Microbispora sp. ZYX-F-249: one gene and its partner. The protein of the gene in region 1 interacts with the protein of each later gene in a pairwise test. Links are inferred from orthologs where the notes say so. Each region holds a gene or a part of one and is shown on either strand. Other genes may lie near its edges. The genes, in order: uvrB and uvrA.

Region 1 (7,549 bases):
TGCTCGAACCGGAGATCCTGGTCATGGACGAGCCGACCACGCTGCTCGACCTGCGCCACTCCCGGCAGGTCGCGGCGCTGCTGCGGGACCTGCCGCAGCAGGTGGTCGTGGTCACCCACGACCTCGCGCTGCTGGAGGACTTCGACCGGGTGCTCGTTGTCGACGAGGGGCGGATCGTCGCCGACGCCGACCCCGCCACCGCGATCGGCCACTACCGGAAGACGATGGCGTGACCGGGCTCACCGGTGCGTACGTGCCGGGCGGATCGCTCCTGCACCGGCTGCCCGCCGGCGCCAAGCTCGCCGGGCTGGCCGTGTCCTGCACCGCGCTCCTGCTGCTGCGCTCGCCCGCCGCGCTGGCGGGCGCCGCGGCCGCCGTGGTGCTGCTGTACGCCGTGTCCCGGGTCGGGCTCACCGCGGCCTGGGCGCAGGTGCGGCCCGTCCGCTGGTTCGCCGTGGCCCTGTTCTGCGTGCAGCTGGTCTTCGCCGATCTGCCCGCGGCGGCGTCCTCCACGCTGCGCGTCGTGCTCGCCGTCGCCCTGGCCGGACTGGTCACGCTCACGACGCGCACCGGCGCGCTCATGGCCTGCCTGGAGCGCTGCCTCGCCCCCGTCAGGTTCGCCGGGCTGGACCCGTTCCGCCTGTCGCTGCTGCTGTCCCTCACGCTGCGCAGCGTGCCGGTGATGGCGGACCTGGTCACCCGGGTGCGGGACGCCCAGCGCGCCAGAGGGGTCGAGCGCAGCGCGCGCGCCTTCGCCGTCCCGCTGGTGGTGGGCGCCCTGCGGCACGCCGACGCGCTGGGCGAGGCGCTCGCCGCGCGCGGCCTCGACGACTGAGCGCCCTTCAGATCGGCGGCAGGGCGGACGCCAGGCGGCGGGCCTCGGCGACCAGGTCGAGCAGCTCACCGACCAGGCCGGGCGGCGCGGCCACGAAGCTGCGGTCCTCGGACGGGCCCTCGGCGGACGCCTCGAACGGCCCGCCGTCCAGCCGCCGGATCTCCACGCCGGCCTCCCGCGCGATCAAAGCCCCGGCGGGCAGGTCGAGCCCCTCCGCGTGGTAGCCGATCATGCCGTCGATGTCGCCGCGGGCGAGCATCGCCCAGCACAGCAGCGGGGCCCAGAGCTGGAGCACCCGCCGGGCGCGGGCGTCCATCGTCATCTTCAGCGACCGCGCGGCCGGATCCAGCCGGGAGACCCCGTGGCCCTGCGTCCAGGCCAGCACCGGCCCGTGCGGGAGCTCCCGCGGCGGCGGCCCGGTCAGCGGCCCCGCCGGCCCGCGGGCCCCGGCCCCGGCGACGGCCGACCAGGTGCGGCCGGACAGCGGCTCGTGGACCACCCCGAGCACCGGGCGGCCGCCCGCGCACAGCGCCAGGCCCACGACGTACGCCGGGAGACCGATCGCCACGTTGTTCGTGCCGTCGAGGGGGTCGACGAGCCAGGTCCACCCGCCGTCCGCCAGGTCGCCGTCGTGGACGCCCGACTCCTCGGCCACGATCCGGTGGGTGGGGAACTCGGCCCGGATGCGGTCGAGGATCAGCTTCTCGGCGGCCAGGTCGAGGTCGGTGACGACGTCGCCCGCCCCGCCCTTGGCGTGGACGGCGACCGTTCCCGGCGCGCTGTCGCGCAGCACGGCCCCGGCGGACAGGGCGGCCTCGACGGCTACCCGCCTGGCGTGTTCGAGGTCCACAGGCTCCTCCTGGCCAGCTCGGCGGCACGTGCGGTCTCGGCGTCGTCGAGGCGTTCGCGCCTGACGTGGTGGAGGGGCGTGGCGAGCGGCCCGAGCGACAGGTCGCCCAGGCCCGGCCTGCCGCGGCCGAGCGCCACGGTGGCGGCCTCGCCGTCCTCGGGGATGACACTGCTGTGGAAGGCGCCCGCGGCGAGCGTGTAGGTCTCCCCGGCGCCGAACAGCTCGGCGCGTCCCGGGGCGTACGCGACGGTCCTGGCGGTGGGGCGCACGACGTCCCCCGACGGCGTGCTGACCACCTCGAAGACGCGGTGGGTGGGAGACGCCGAGGTGTCGGTCACGACGGCGTGGACGTTGCGCACCTGGCCGTACAGGACGTGGCTGACCAGGTCCCAGCTGTGGCAGTGGATCTGCGAGGTGGTGCTGCGGGCGCGCCGCGCGGCGGCGGTCCACACGTGCACGCACACCCCGAGGTCGCCCTCGCGGACCAGCGGCAGGCAGAGGAACCCCAGCGGGTGCCGCACGCCCCGCACCCGCGAGCCGCCCGCGGCGATGTCCCCGAGCACGCCGAGAGCCCACTCGCGGGCGTCCCCGCCGGCGAGCGCGCCGAGCACGTCCCGGTACCTCATGGCGCGTACGGGTCCTTGGCGCGCAGCGCCTTGCGGGTGACCTCGACGACGTCCCGGTCGGTGAACGCCTTGGGCAGCGGGAGATCGACGCGGTCGAACAGCCTGCGGACCTCCTCGACGGTCGGCTCCTCGCTCAGCGGCACCGACCGGTATCGGTCGATCGCCACGCGCCGGGCCTGCTCGAAGCTCGTGCGCAGCTCGGTGCCGCAGCTCTCGTAGAAGAACGAGCCGCTGAAGGCGATGATGGCCCGGTTGGGGTCCTCGGACGTCATGATCAGGGCACGGCCCGACATGTCCCAGCGGAAGGTCGTCATGACCGGCGACAGCCCCACCGCGATGTCGAGCAGGCCGTACCGCTGGCGGTACCAGAACGCGGCCAGGACGCTCGCGTACGACTCCTTCCTCGCCCGGTCGGTCGTCCACACCTCGCCGGTGCCGTCGGGCCGGTCCGACAGGGACCTGCGGTAGTGCGCGTAGCTCTCGCACACGGCCTCGTCCGTCGGGTCGATGATCTCCAGGCGGACCGTGAGGTGCCGCTTCTCGCGCCGCGCGGCGGCCACGCACTCGGGCAGCGTGACGGCGCGCATGTAGGTGCCGGTGCCGCCCTTGAACGCCCAGCGGTCGGTGCCCCGCCGCGCGTCCGCGTGCGCCTGTGCGATCTCGTGCTGACTGCCCAGGATGCGGATGACCGCCATGTCCTCGAGGGCCCGGCGGGTGCCCGCGACGAGGTCCTCCAGCTCGTCGAGGCGGTCCAGGCGCTCGGGAAGCCGCGTGAGCACGCCGGAGGTCGCGTGCATGGCCTCCTCGACCGGCTCCTGCCGGGCCCGGTCGCGCAGCAGCGCGGTCGCGACCAGGGCCAGGACGACCAGGGTGGTGCCGCTGACGAGCTGAGACTTCACCTTGTCGGGGATCACGTCGTCGGGCAGCACGCCGAGCACGCCCACGGCCACGGCCAGCACGAGGGCGATGGCGCCGTCGATGTTCTTGGCCGCCCACGCGAGCGACTGGCCGACGGCATTCCGCAACCCCGCCATGGTCAGCCCCGCCATCCCGTCAGTGTCGGCCCCCGGCTTGAATCGTAACGACAGGGTCATGGTCCGGCCAAGCGTTGACCACGGGCGGGCCGCAGGCGTCGCGGGCGAGGAGCGGAGCGGGTATCGGGACCGGAATTGTCGGTCGCCGCGCGTAGGTTATGGAGGTGAACCGGAGCGGGCGGAGCGCACCTGCATGCCGCCCCGCGCCGGCGGTCGGGGCGAGTGAGGAGCTGAGCGGGCGATGACATCCATGATGGACCTGAAGCGCAAGGTCGCGCCCTTCGAGGTCGTCACCGACATGACGCCGTCCGGCGACCAGCCCACGGCGATCGCGGAGCTGGAGCGCCGGGTCAGGGCCGGGGAGAAGGACAGCGTCCTGCTCGGCGCGACCGGCACCGGCAAGACCGCGACGGTCGCCTGGCTGATCGAGCGGGTGCAGCGCCCGACGCTGGTCATGCAGCCGAACAAGACGCTCGCCGCCCAGTTCGCCAACGAGCTGCGCGAGATGCTGCCGAACAACGCGGTCGAGTATTTCGTGTCGTACTACGACTACTACCAGCCCGAGGCGTACGTCCCGCAGAGCGACACCTACATCGAGAAGGACTCCTCGATCAACGAGGAGGTCGAGCGGCTGCGTCACTCGGCGACCTGGTCGCTGGTGTCGCGCCGCGACGTGGTGGTGGTCGCCTCCGTCTCCTGCATCTACGGCCTGGGCACGCCGCAGGAGTACGTCGACCGGATGGTCGGGCTCAAGGTCGGCCAGCAGATCGAGCGCGACCAGCTGCTGCGGCGGCTGGTCGACATGCAGTACACCCGCAACGACCTGGCCTTCACCCGGGGCACGTTCCGGGTGCGCGGCGACACGGTCGAGGTCATCCCGGTCTACCAGGAGCTGGCCGTCCGCATCGAGATGTTCGGCGACGAGATCGAGAAGCTGGCGACGCTGCACCCGCTGACCGGTGAGGTCGTCGGCGAGGACGACGAGCTGCACATCTTCCCCGCCTCCCACTACGTGGCAGGACCCGAGCGGATGGAGCGGGCCATCGCCGGCATCGAGGCGGAGCTCGCCGAGCGGCTCGCCGACCTGGAGCGGCAGGGCAAGCTGCTGGAGGCCCAGCGGCTGCGCATGCGCACCACCTACGACATCGAGATGATGCGGCAGGTCGGCACCTGCGCCGGGATCGAGAACTACTCGCGGCACATCGACGGCCGCGCGGCGGGCACCGCGCCGCACACGCTGCTCGACTTCTTCCCCGACGACTTCCTGCTGGTGCTGGACGAGTCGCACCAGACCGTCCCCCAGATCGGCGCGATGTACGAGGGAGACGCCTCGCGCAAGCGGACGCTGGTCGACCACGGGTTCCGCCTGCCGTCGGCGATGGACAACCGCCCGCTCAAGTGGGAGGAGTTCCTGGAGCGCATCGGCCAGACCGTCTACCTGTCCGCGACGCCCGGGCCGTACGAGCTGGGCCGCAGCAAGGGCGAGGTGGTGGAGCAGGTCATCCGCCCCACCGGCCTGGTGGACCCGGAGGTGATCATCAAGCCCACCAAGGGGCAGATCGACGACCTCATGGAGGAGATCCGCGCCCGGGCGGAGCGGGACGAGCGGGTCCTGGTCACCACCCTGACCAAGAAGATGGCCGAGGACCTCACCGACTACCTGCTCGACAACGGCATCCGGGTCCGCTACCTGCACAGCGAGGTCGACACGCTGCGCCGCATCGAGCTGCTGCGCGAGCTGCGCCTGGGTGAGTTCGACGTGCTCGTCGGCATCAACCTGCTGCGTGAGGGTCTCGACCTGCCCGAGGTGTCGCTGGTGGCGATCCTCGACGCCGACAAGGAGGGCTTCCTGCGCTCGGAGACCTCGCTCATCCAGACGATCGGCCGCGCGGCCCGAAACGTGTCCGGCCAGGTCCACATGTACGCCGACAAGATCACGCCCAGCATGGAGCGGGCGATCGAGGAGACCAACCGGCGCCGGGCCAAGCAGATCGCCTACAACGAGGCGCACGGCATCGACCCGCAGCCGCTGCGCAAGAAGATCGCCGACATCCTGGACAGCCTCGTCCGCGAGGACGCCGACACCGCGCAGCTTCTCGGCGGCGCCGGGCGTCAGCAGTCGCGCGGCAAGTCGCCGGTGCCGGGTCTCGCGTCCCGGGGCGCGGGCCAGCACGCGAAGGCGATCGCGGGGGAGATGCCCCGCGCCCAGCTCGAGTCGCTGATCGAGTCGCTGACCGAGCAGATGCACACCGCCGCGGCCGATCTGCAGTTCGAGGTGGCGGCCCGGCTGCGCGACGAGATCAAGGAGCTCAAGCGGGAGGTCCGCGACATGCGCGAGGCCGGCGTGAAATGACGGCGTGACGGGCGGCCGAATCCAAGCTCGGCCGGTTCTCGAGGAATGTGCGCTGAAATCGTCGGTGTGTGAAGTGCGGGAATTCTGTCGTTCCGACAACGCGGTGGAAATGCCGCCGGCTGCGAGGAGATGGGCGGGGGCGTAGGCTCCGAACGGGTTGACCTGGGCCGTTACGGGGAAGGCATTCGCTGGCGCGTGAATCCACGCGTCATTGGAGTAGCTCGATTGGGGCGGCTCCGAGCGGGCTAATCCTTTGTGACAAATCGGGGAAATCATGCGTTCGACGACCAACGCGTCAGGGCCTGCCGTTCGCCTCGCACTCGCCGCCGGGTCGGTGGCCGCGCTCCTCGCCGCGTGCGGCGAGGCTCCGGCGCACTCGTCCGCGGCGGAGCCGGTGAACCGGCCGGTCACGTTCGCCTCGGCCTCCGCCGAACCCTCCGTGACGCCCGCACCGTTGTCGTCGCCGTCGCCCGGCCCGTCGGCGACGCCGAGCGACTTCGTCGGCTGCCGGGACGGCGACTGCGAGGCGCGGGTGCGTGTGGGGGACAGCATCCCCATCGACCCGGCGCTGGGCGTGGACGAGATCTCCGTGGTGGGCCTGCGGGGAGACGCCGCCAGAATCGCCTTCACCGGCACCTCCACGGTCGTCGACGGCGCGAACACCAGCATCAGCCGGAGCTGTTACAACGACCGCTGCCGGGTCCGAGGGGCGTTGACGATCAGCACGAGCAGGCCGGGCCGCATCGGCGACGTCGGACTGCGGCTCACCCGCGTGGAGGGCGACAGCGCCCTGTTGGTGCTGCGGCCGGCCGGTGAAGAGCAGTGACTCCGCGGGTTCCCAGGGGCGATCCACGCGGGCCCGGCGGATCGACGAGGGTTTCGCCACGGCATAGACGTCCCGGCCGCCCGCGCCTGACACGGTGGGCGCCCGTCACGTGCCGGCAGAGGTGTCGGGGACGCGATTCGCGGTAGTGGGCGGGGACACGGAGCCGGGGCCGTCCGTTGACGGGAAGGCGGGATCGTCCCGCCGGCCGGAGGAGGTTGCCGATGTTCGCGGCGCTCACCGGGCTCGGGCTGTCGACCGCGGCCGGGCTCAACGCGTACATCCCGTTGCTGCTCGTCGGCGTGCTCGCGCGGCTCACCGACGCCGTACGGCTGCCGCACGAGTACGCCTGGCTGTCCGACACCTGGGTCCTCGCGATCATCGCCGTGCTGCTGGTCGCCGAGTTCGTGCTCGACAAGGTGCCGGTGGTCGACCACGTCAACGACATGATCCAGACGGCGGTGCGGCCCGCAGCGGGCGGCGTGGTGTTCAGCGCCACCGCCGCGGCGGAGCGGCTGGACGAGTCGGCATGGATGGCCGAACACCCGGCGGTCGGCTGGGTGCTGGGGATCGCGGTCGCCCTCGCCGTACACGTGATCAAGGCCACCGCGCGGCCGGTGGTGAACGCCACCACGGCGGGTGTGGGCGCGCCGGTCGTCAGCACGGCCGAAGACGTGGGCTCGCTCGGCATGAGCCTGATCGCGATCTTCCTGCCCGTCCTGGTGGTGGTGGCGCTGGCCGTGCTGGCGTTCATGGCCTGGCGGCTCATCCGCAGGGTGCGGCGCTACCGGGCGGCCCGCCGCACCCGTGCCGCCGCGTCGCCCGGCTGACGGCGGGGCACGGCACCCGCGTCTCGCGCCGACGCCGCACAGGCCGGATCAGCCGAGGAAGCGGCTCAGGTCCAGGTCGATGTCCACGTCGAAGCCGACGTAGGTCGCGAGGCGCTTGCGGTGGATCCCGGTCGGCACGTACGCCTTCACGCTCGGCTCCAGCTCGAACGTGTACGCGACCGCCTGCTCGTCTTCCGG
Region 2 (8,030 bases), on another replicon or contig:
AGGGTGGTGTCCCTGCCGTGGCCGGGGTAGACCCAGGTCTCGTCGGGCAGGCGGTCGAAGATCCGTTCCACGACGTCGGTGAACAGCTGCTCGAACCGGGCCGGGTCCTTCTGCGTGTTGCCGACGCCGCCGGGGAACAGGGAGTCGCCGGTGAACAGATGGCGGTCCTGGTAGAGCAGCGCGATCGAGCCGGGGGTGTGGCCACGCAGGTGGATGACGTCCAGCGTCACCACGCCGACCGTCACCCGGTCGCCGTGCTCGACCTCCCTGGTCACCTTCACCGGCAGTTCGGGGGCGTCGAGCGGGTGGGCGACGGTCTGGGCTCCGGTGGCCCGCGCGACCTCCTCCAGGGCCATCCAGTGGTCGGGGTGCCGGTGGGTGGTCACGATCGCGCTGATCGGCATGTCGCCGATGAGCTCGAGCAGCCGGTCGGGCTCGGCCGCCGCGTCGATCAGCACCCCGTCGCCGGTCTCCGCGCACCGCAGCAGGTACGCGTTGTTGCCGAAGTCGCCGACCTCGATCTTCGAGATCGTCAGCCCCGGGACCTCGCGCACGTCGGCGGGCCCGTCCTTGGTGACGTTTCCGGTATAGGTCATGATCGTTCCTCTCTGGGTTCCCGGCTCCGGTTCCCGGCGGGCGGCCAGGACGGCGGTGGTTCGGCGGGCAGTTCCGCGGGGGACGGCCTCGGCCACGGCGGCGGGGACGGCGGCCCCCCGGCCGCGTCGCGCCGGAGGCGCGCGTCGGGAGTGTCGCGCCGGAGGCACGCGTCGGGAGTGTCGCGCCGGGGGCGCGCATCGGAGGTGCCGTGCCCGGTAGGCGCCTGTGACGCACCGAGTCGCAGGCCCGCGCCGTCGGTCCTGCCCGCGAGCCACGCGAGCAGCTCGCGCGGCGTCCCCTCCACGACGGGGCCGTCGCCGAGGCCCGTCCAGGTCCTCACGACCTCGCCGGTGCCCGGCTCGCGGGCGACGACCTCGCCCGCCGGGCTCTCACTGCCGAGCCAGAGCATCGTGTCGTGCAGCTCTCGTCTCACGTACGTCTCGGGCCAGTCGGCCCACCCGTAGCCTGCCCCGAGGTCGGCGTGGTGCACCTCGACCTCCCTGAGCCGCCGGATCGGGACGTACCAGGCGGGGTGGTCGGGCGGGTTCATCCCCGCGACCATCGCGGTCCACGCCTCGGCGGGCATCCCCCTGATCGCCGCCGCGAACCGCTCGGCGCTGTCGCGCAGGTCGGCGAGCTGCTCGGCGGCCGGGCGGGCCGCGCCCGCCTCGATGTCGGCCTCGCGGGCCCGCGCCGAGGCGTACTGCGGGGTGCGCACCCCCGTGCGCGCCCAGGACAGCAGGTTGACGTAGCTGTCGGCGTTGCGGGCGACGTGCGTGAGCACGTGCCCCCGCGTCCAGCCGGGCAGCAGGGACGGCGCGCGGAGATCCTCGTCGGTGAGGCGGGCGGCGGTCGCCAGCAGGCGCCCGGTCGCCTCGGCGAGCTCCCGCTCGATCTCGTCGATAACGGACATGGAGGCAATCATGGCCCCTGGCACCCCCGGCCGCCGTCCCCGCACCCGGCAGGGAAGAGGACGGCGTCCGCGGCGGTTGTATGAGCAGGGGTTTCCTGCGGATGGCAGGCACCGGTTTGACGAAGCTCATACCCTGGTTCACGGAGCGTGTCCCACACAGCACGCGGGGCCGCCCCCTCCGGCCGCCGGACGATGCCCCCCGAAATTGTCGGTGGCTCTGGATAGCCTGCCCGTGCACCTCCATTCACCTCATCGACCTATCGGGACCACCGTGGCTGACCGCCTGATCGTGCGTGGCGCACGCGAACACAATTTGAAGGACGTCTCGCTCGACCTCCCGCGAGACGCTCTGATCGTCTTCACCGGACTGTCGGGCTCCGGCAAGTCCAGCCTGGCCTTCGACACGATCTTCGCCGAGGGACAGCGGCGGTACGTGGAGTCCCTGTCCGCGTACGCCCGGCAGTTCCTGGGTCAGATGGACAAGCCCGACGTCGACTTCATCGAGGGCCTGTCCCCGGCCGTCTCCATCGACCAGAAGTCCACCAGCCGCAACCCCCGTTCGACCGTCGGCACGATCACCGAGGTCTACGACTATCTGCGTCTGCTGTGGGCGCGCATCGGCAAGCCGCACTGCCCGCAGTGCGCGCGCCCGATCGCCCGCCAGACGCCGCAGCAGATCGTGGACCGCGTGCTCGAGCTGGAGGAGGGCACCCGGTTCCAGGTCCTCGCCCCGATCGTCCGCGGCCGCAAGGGGGAGTACGCCGAGCTGTTCCGCGAGCTGCAGACCAAGGGCTACGCCCGGGCCCGCGTCGACGGCACGATCGTGCGCCTGGAGGAGCCGCCCACGCTCAAGAAGTACGAGAAGCACGACATCGAGGTGATCGTCGACCGTCTGTCGGTCAAGGAGAGCGCGCGGCGCCGGCTGACCGACTCGGTGGAGACGGCGCTGCAGCTGTCCGGCGGCACCATCACGCTCGACTTCGTCGACCTGCCCGACGACGACCCCAACCGTGAGCGCTTCTACTCCGAGCACCTCTACTGCCCCTACGACGACCTGTCGTTCGAGGAGCTCGAGCCGCGGTCGTTCTCGTTCAACTCGCCCTTCGGCGCCTGTCCCGAGTGCACCGGGCTCGGCACCCGCATGGAGGTCGATCCCGACCTCGTCGTCCCGGACCCCGAGCGCACGCTCGGCGACGGCGCGATCAGCCCGTGGGCGAACGGCCACACCAGCGACTACTTCGTGCGGCTGCTTGAGGCGCTGGGCAACACGCTCGGCTTCGACCTCGACACGCCGTGGGAGCGGCTGCCGAAGAAGGCGCACAAGGCGATCCTGCACGGCCACGACGAGCAGGTCCACATCCGCTACAGCAACCGGTACGGCAGGCAGCGGTCGTACTACACCGACTTCGAGGGCGTGATCCCCTGGGTGCAGCGCCGGCACGCCGAGTCGGAGAGCGACGCCAGCCGCGAGCGGTTCGAGGGCTTCATGCGCGAGGTCCCCTGCCCGGCCTGCAAGGGCCGCCGCCTCAAGCCGGTCTCGCTGGCCGTGACCGTCGGGGACGCCTCGATCGCCGAGATCTCGGCGATGTCGATCGCCGACTGCGCGAAGTTCCTGTCCGGCCTGCGGCTGTCGGAGCGGGACATGCACATCGCGGAGCGGGTGGTCAAGGAGATCAACGCCCGGCTGGGCTTCCTGCTCGACGTCGGCCTCGACTACCTCACGCTCGACCGCGCCGCCGGCACGCTCGCCGGTGGCGAGGCGCAGCGGATCAGGCTGGCCACGCAGATCGGCTCCGGCCTGGTCGGCGTGCTGTACGTGCTGGACGAGCCGTCCATCGGACTGCACCAGCGGGACAACCAGCGACTGCTGGAGACGCTGATCCGGCTGCGCGACATGGGCAACACGCTGATCGTTGTCGAGCACGACGAGGACACGATCGCCGCCGCCGACTGGGTGGTCGACATCGGCCCCGGCGCGGGCGAGCACGGCGGCCAGGTCGTCGTGTCCGGCACCGTGCAGGAGCTGCTCGCCAGCGAGGAGTCGCTGACCGGCGCGTACCTGTCGGGCCGAAAGGCGATCACCGTGCCGGAGATCCGGCGCCCGCGGGACAGGAAGCGGCAGCTCGTCGTAAAGGGCGCCCGCGAGCACAACCTCAAGGGAGTGGACGTCGAGTTCCCGCTCGGCGTCTTCACCGCGGTCACCGGCGTCTCGGGGTCCGGCAAGTCGACGCTGGTCAACGACATCCTCTACGCGGCGCTGGCCAAGGAGCTGAACGGCGCGAAGACCGTGCCGGGACGCCACTCCCGGGTGGTCGGCACCGACCTGGTGGACAAGGTCGTCCACGTCGACCAGTCGCCGATCGGCCGCACGCCGAGGTCCAACCCGGCGACGTACACGGGCGTCTTCGACCACGTGCGCAAGTTGTTCGCCGCCACGACCGAGGCGAAGGTCCGCGGCTACCTGCAGGGCCGCTTCAGCTTCAACGTCAAGGGCGGGCGCTGCGAGGCCTGCTCCGGCGACGGCACCATCAAGATCGAGATGAACTTCCTGCCGGACGTCTACGTCCCCTGTGAGGTCTGCCACGGCGCCCGGTACAACCGGGAGACGCTGGAGGTCCACTACAAGGGCAAGACGATCTCAGAGGTCCTCGACATGCCGATCGAGGAGGCGCTGGGGTTCTTCGAGGCGATCCCCGCCATCCGCCGTCACCTGCAGACGCTGCACGACGTCGGTCTCGGGTACGTACGGCTGGGCCAGCCGGCGACCACGCTGTCGGGCGGCGAGGCGCAGCGGGTGAAGCTCGCCTCCGAACTGCAGCGGCGATCGACCGGCCGGACGGTGTACGTGCTGGACGAGCCCACCACCGGCCTGCACTTCGAGGACATCCGGCGGCTGCTCGGCGTGCTCAACCGGCTGGTGGACGCCGGCAACACGGTGATCGTCATCGAGCACAACCTCGACGTCATCAAGACCGCCGACTGGATCGTCGACATGGGGCCCGAAGGCGGCTCCGGGGGCGGCAGGGTCGTCGCCGCCGGCACGCCCGAGCAGATCGCCCGGGTCGAGGAGAGCCACACCGGCGCCTTCCTCCGCAAGATTCTGGGCGTATGAGTATTCGTCTCATCTTCTCTCCCTACTCTTCTCCTTCCGACCGCGTCACCCTGAACCGGCCACGGGGTGATGGCCGTACCTGAGAGCACACAGGGTGACGCGTCGCGCAGGGGAAGACCCGGGGCCGTGGACGTCCCGGGCCGCCGCATCAGGGAAGGATGAGCATGACGGATACGACACGCCGGGCCGTGATCTTCGGCGCCGGGGGCGCCGGGCTGGCCGTGGCGCTGAGCGCGTGCGGTGCCTCCGACGGGGACGACACGGCGTCGGCGGGCCAGGGCACGTCCCAGGACGGCCAGTCTCAGGGAGCACAGGGCGGGGGCGAGATCGCGAAGACCTCCGACATCCCCCAGGGCGGCGGCAAGGTCTTCAAGGACCAGGACGTCGTCATCACGCAGCCGGAGGCCGGCACGTTCAAGGCGTTCAGCGCGACCTGCACCCACCAGGGCTGCCCGGTCGCCAGCGTCTCGAACAACGAGATCGTCTGCCCGTGCCACGGCAGCAAGTTCAGCGCCAAGGACGGTGCCGTGACCAACGGACCGGCCACCAAGCCGCTCGCGGAGAAGACCATCACGGTGAGCGGCGACAGCATCACCCTCGCGTAGGGGCGCCGTAGAGCGCGCCGCCGCCTGCCGGACGCGGGGATCCCGCGCGGAGGCGGCGGTCGCCCGACGGCTCCGGTTCCACGGCTCGCGGAACCCTTAGGCGCGAATCCTCCGGCTCGCGAACCCCGCGCGATGCCGGCCGGGCCGCGCCGGAGAGCTCGTCCCGGGCACGGGACCGGTGCGGCCGCCGCGCGACGGCAGATGAGACGTCACGCCGGCGGCCGCGATCGTGCCCGCCGGGCACTCGCGGGGACGACCGGACCATCTGATCTACATCGTAAAGACGGGCTCACGTCCCACGCGCGGGGACCCGCCCAGGGGCCCACGCGGACGGCGGGATCGGTCGGCCGGGATTGTCGGCGAGGCCCAGTAGTCTTTGGGTGTGGCGGATCCGGCAACCTATCGACCGGCGCCCGGATCGATCCCCGAGTCGCCAGGCGTCTATCGCTTCCGCGACCCGGGCGGCCGGGTGATCTACGTGGGCAAGGCGAAGAGCCTGCGGCAGCGGCTCAACTCGTACTTCGCGGACTTCGCCGGCCTGCACCCGCGGACGCAGACCATGCTCACGACCGCGGCGTCCGTGGACTGGACGGTGGTCGGCACCGAGGTCGAGGCGCTCCAGCTCGAATACTCCTGGATCAAGGAGTTCGACCCCCGGTTCAACGTCAAGTACCGCGACGACAAGTCGTACCCGTACCTGGCCGTGACGATGGGGGAGGACTTCCCCCGGGTGCAGGTGATGCGCGGGGCCAAGCGTAAGGGCACCCGCTACTTCGGCCCCTACTCGCACGCCTGGGCCATCCGGGAGACCGTCGACCTGCTGCTGCGCGTCTTCCCCGTGCGGACGTGCTCGGCCGGGGTCTTCAAGCGGGCGGGGCAGATCGGCCGTCCCTGCCTGCTGGGATACATCGACAAGTGCTCGGCGCCCTGCGTCGGCCGGGTCACCCCCGAGGAGCATCGCGCCCTCGCCGAGGACTTCTGCGACTTCATGGCCGGCAACACCGGGCGCTTCATCAAGCGGCTGGAACGCGATATGCGCGACGCGGCGGCCGTGGAGGAGTACGAGCGGGCCGCGCGGCTGCGGGACGACATCCAGGCGCTGCAACGGGCTCTGGAGAAGCAGACGGTCGTGCTCGGCGACGGCACCGACTGCGACGTGATCGCCCTCGCGGAGGATCCGCTGGAGGCGGCGGTCCAGGTCTTCTACGTGCGCGGCGGCCGCATCCGCGGACAGCGCGGCTGGGTGGTGGACAAGGTGGAGGAGGCCACCCCCGGCGAGCTGGTGGAGCAGTTCCTGCTCCAGATGTACGGCGAGGCGACGATTCCCCGCGAGATCCTCGTGCCGGCGCGGCCCCCGGACGAGACCGCGCTGATCGAGCTGTTGAGCGAGCAGCGGGGCTCCCGGGTCGACCTGCGCGTTCCCCAGCGCGGTGACAAGAAGAGCCTCATGGAGACGGTGGAGCGCAACGCCAAGGAGTCGCTCGCCCAGCACAAGCTGCGCCGCGCCAGCGACCTGACCACGCGCAGCCGGGCCCTGCAGGAGATCGCCGACGCCCTCGATCTCGACCAGGCGCCGCTGCGGATCGAGTGCTACGACGTGTCGCACATCCAGGGCGAGAACGTCGTGGCCTCGATGGTGGTCTTCGAGGACGGCCTGGTCCGCAAGAGCGAGTACCGCCGCTTCTCCATCAGGACCGCGGAAGGCGACGTCGCCTCGATCTACGAGGTGATCTGCCGGCGGTTCAAGCGCTACCTGGAGGAGCGGGCGGAGACGGGCGAATTGGACGCCGACGCGGACGACGCGGGCGAGCGCGAGGCCGGGCACGGAGCCGGGACGCCCATCGACCCGGAGACCGGCCGTCCCCGCAAGTTCGCCTACCCGCCCAACCTCGTGGTGGTGGACGGCGGCCCGGCGCAGGCGGCGGCCGCCCAGCGTGCCCTGGACGAGCTCGGCATCGACGACGTCGCCGTGTGCGGCCTGGCCAAGCGGCTGGAGGAGGTGTGGCTGCCCGGCGACGACCAGCCCGTGATCCTGCCGCGCAGCAGCGAGGGGCTTTACCTGTTACAGCGCGTCCGTGACGAAGCGCACAGGTTCGCCATCACCTACCATCGGACGAAGAGGTCGAAATCGCTCAAAGAGAGCGCGCTCGACCAGGTGCCGGGCCTGGGCCCGGCACGCCGTCAGGCCCTGCTGCGTCACTTCGGCTCGGTGAAGCGGCTGCGGGAGGCGAGCGCGGAGGAGATCCGCGAGGTCCCCGGCATCGGCCGCGCGACCGCCGAGGCCATCGTCGCGGCGCTGCGCGGTGAGAGCCCGTCCCCGGCCGGGCAGGGGTCGTGACGTGCCCGCGCGAGCATCGCGGCATGTCCCGTCCCCAGCCGGACCAGGGCAGGGGCAGCAGGGAGGGCACCATGGGAGTTGCCCGGCGTGGCGGTGGCGCGATCAGGTGAAGAGGTGTCATGCTCCGGCACCAGAGAGTCCCCGCGGGGCACGCCAGGTCCCGGCGGCCGTCCCGGCGCGGGCGCCGGACGAGGGCGGGGCTGACGTTGGGCGAGCTGACATGGGCGGCAAGGCGGTGAGCGGGCGATGAGCACGACTGAGCCGGCATTCGTGGTGATCACTGGAATGTCGGGGGCGGGGCGGAGCACCGCCGCGAAGTCTCTGGAGGATCTCGGCTGGTACGTGATCGACAACCTGCCGCCGGGGCTGCTGTCCTCGCTCGCCGAGGAGGCGGGCCGGGTGAACATGGCGACCGACCGGGTCGCGGCCGTGGTCGACGTGCGCAGCCTCGCCTTCACCACCGAC

The links.
Region 2: the proteins of uvrB (region 1) and uvrA interact in binary tests that used the Escherichia coli proteins (3 or more experiments, as listed by UniProt). The link is inferred for Microbispora sp. ZYX-F-249 from one-to-one orthologs.

What each region holds. Positions count from the first base shown.
Region 1 is NZ_JBDJAW010000018.1:86,024-93,572, forward strand. Bases 3,202-6,142 are described here. They hold uvrB (excinuclease ABC subunit UvrB), read left to right. Parts: upstream 3,202-3,586; coding sequence 3,587-5,698; downstream 5,699-6,142. Other genes in these bases: AAH991_RS22040 (hypothetical protein), read right to left, coding at 3,202-3,360; AAH991_RS22050 (hypothetical protein), read left to right, coding at 5,973-6,142. Also shown: AAH991_RS22020 (energy-coupling factor ABC transporter ATP-binding protein), read left to right, coding at 1-233; AAH991_RS22025 (energy-coupling factor transporter transmembrane component T family protein), read left to right, coding at 230-835; AAH991_RS22030 (inositol monophosphatase family protein), read right to left, coding at 843-1,685; AAH991_RS22035 (hypothetical protein), read right to left, coding at 1,658-2,311; more of AAH991_RS22040, read right to left, coding at 2,308-3,201; more of AAH991_RS22050, read left to right, coding at 6,143-6,524; AAH991_RS22055 (DUF4126 domain-containing protein), read left to right, coding at 6,746-7,351; AAH991_RS22060 (Uma2 family endonuclease), read right to left, coding at 7,400-7,549. UniProt on the Escherichia coli protein: The UvrABC repair system catalyzes the recognition and processing of DNA lesions. A damage recognition complex composed of 2 UvrA and 2 UvrB subunits scans DNA for abnormalities.
Region 2 is NZ_JBDJAW010000028.1:25,139-33,168, forward strand. The notes cover bases 1,401-4,822. They hold uvrA (excinuclease ABC subunit UvrA), read left to right. Parts: upstream 1,401-1,781; coding sequence 1,782-4,622; downstream 4,623-4,822. Other genes in these bases: AAH991_RS28025 (maleylpyruvate isomerase family mycothiol-dependent enzyme), read right to left, coding at 1,401-1,510; AAH991_RS28035 (Rieske (2Fe-2S) protein), read left to right, coding at 4,787-4,822. Also shown: AAH991_RS28020 (MBL fold metallo-hydrolase), read right to left, coding at 1-596; more of AAH991_RS28025, read right to left, coding at 593-1,400; more of AAH991_RS28035, read left to right, coding at 4,823-5,227; excinuclease ABC subunit UvrC, read left to right, coding at 5,610-7,565; RNase adapter RapZ, read left to right, coding at 7,812-8,030. UniProt on the Escherichia coli protein: The UvrABC repair system catalyzes the recognition and processing of DNA lesions. UvrA is an ATPase and a DNA-binding protein. A damage recognition complex composed of 2 UvrA and 2 UvrB subunits scans DNA for abnormalities.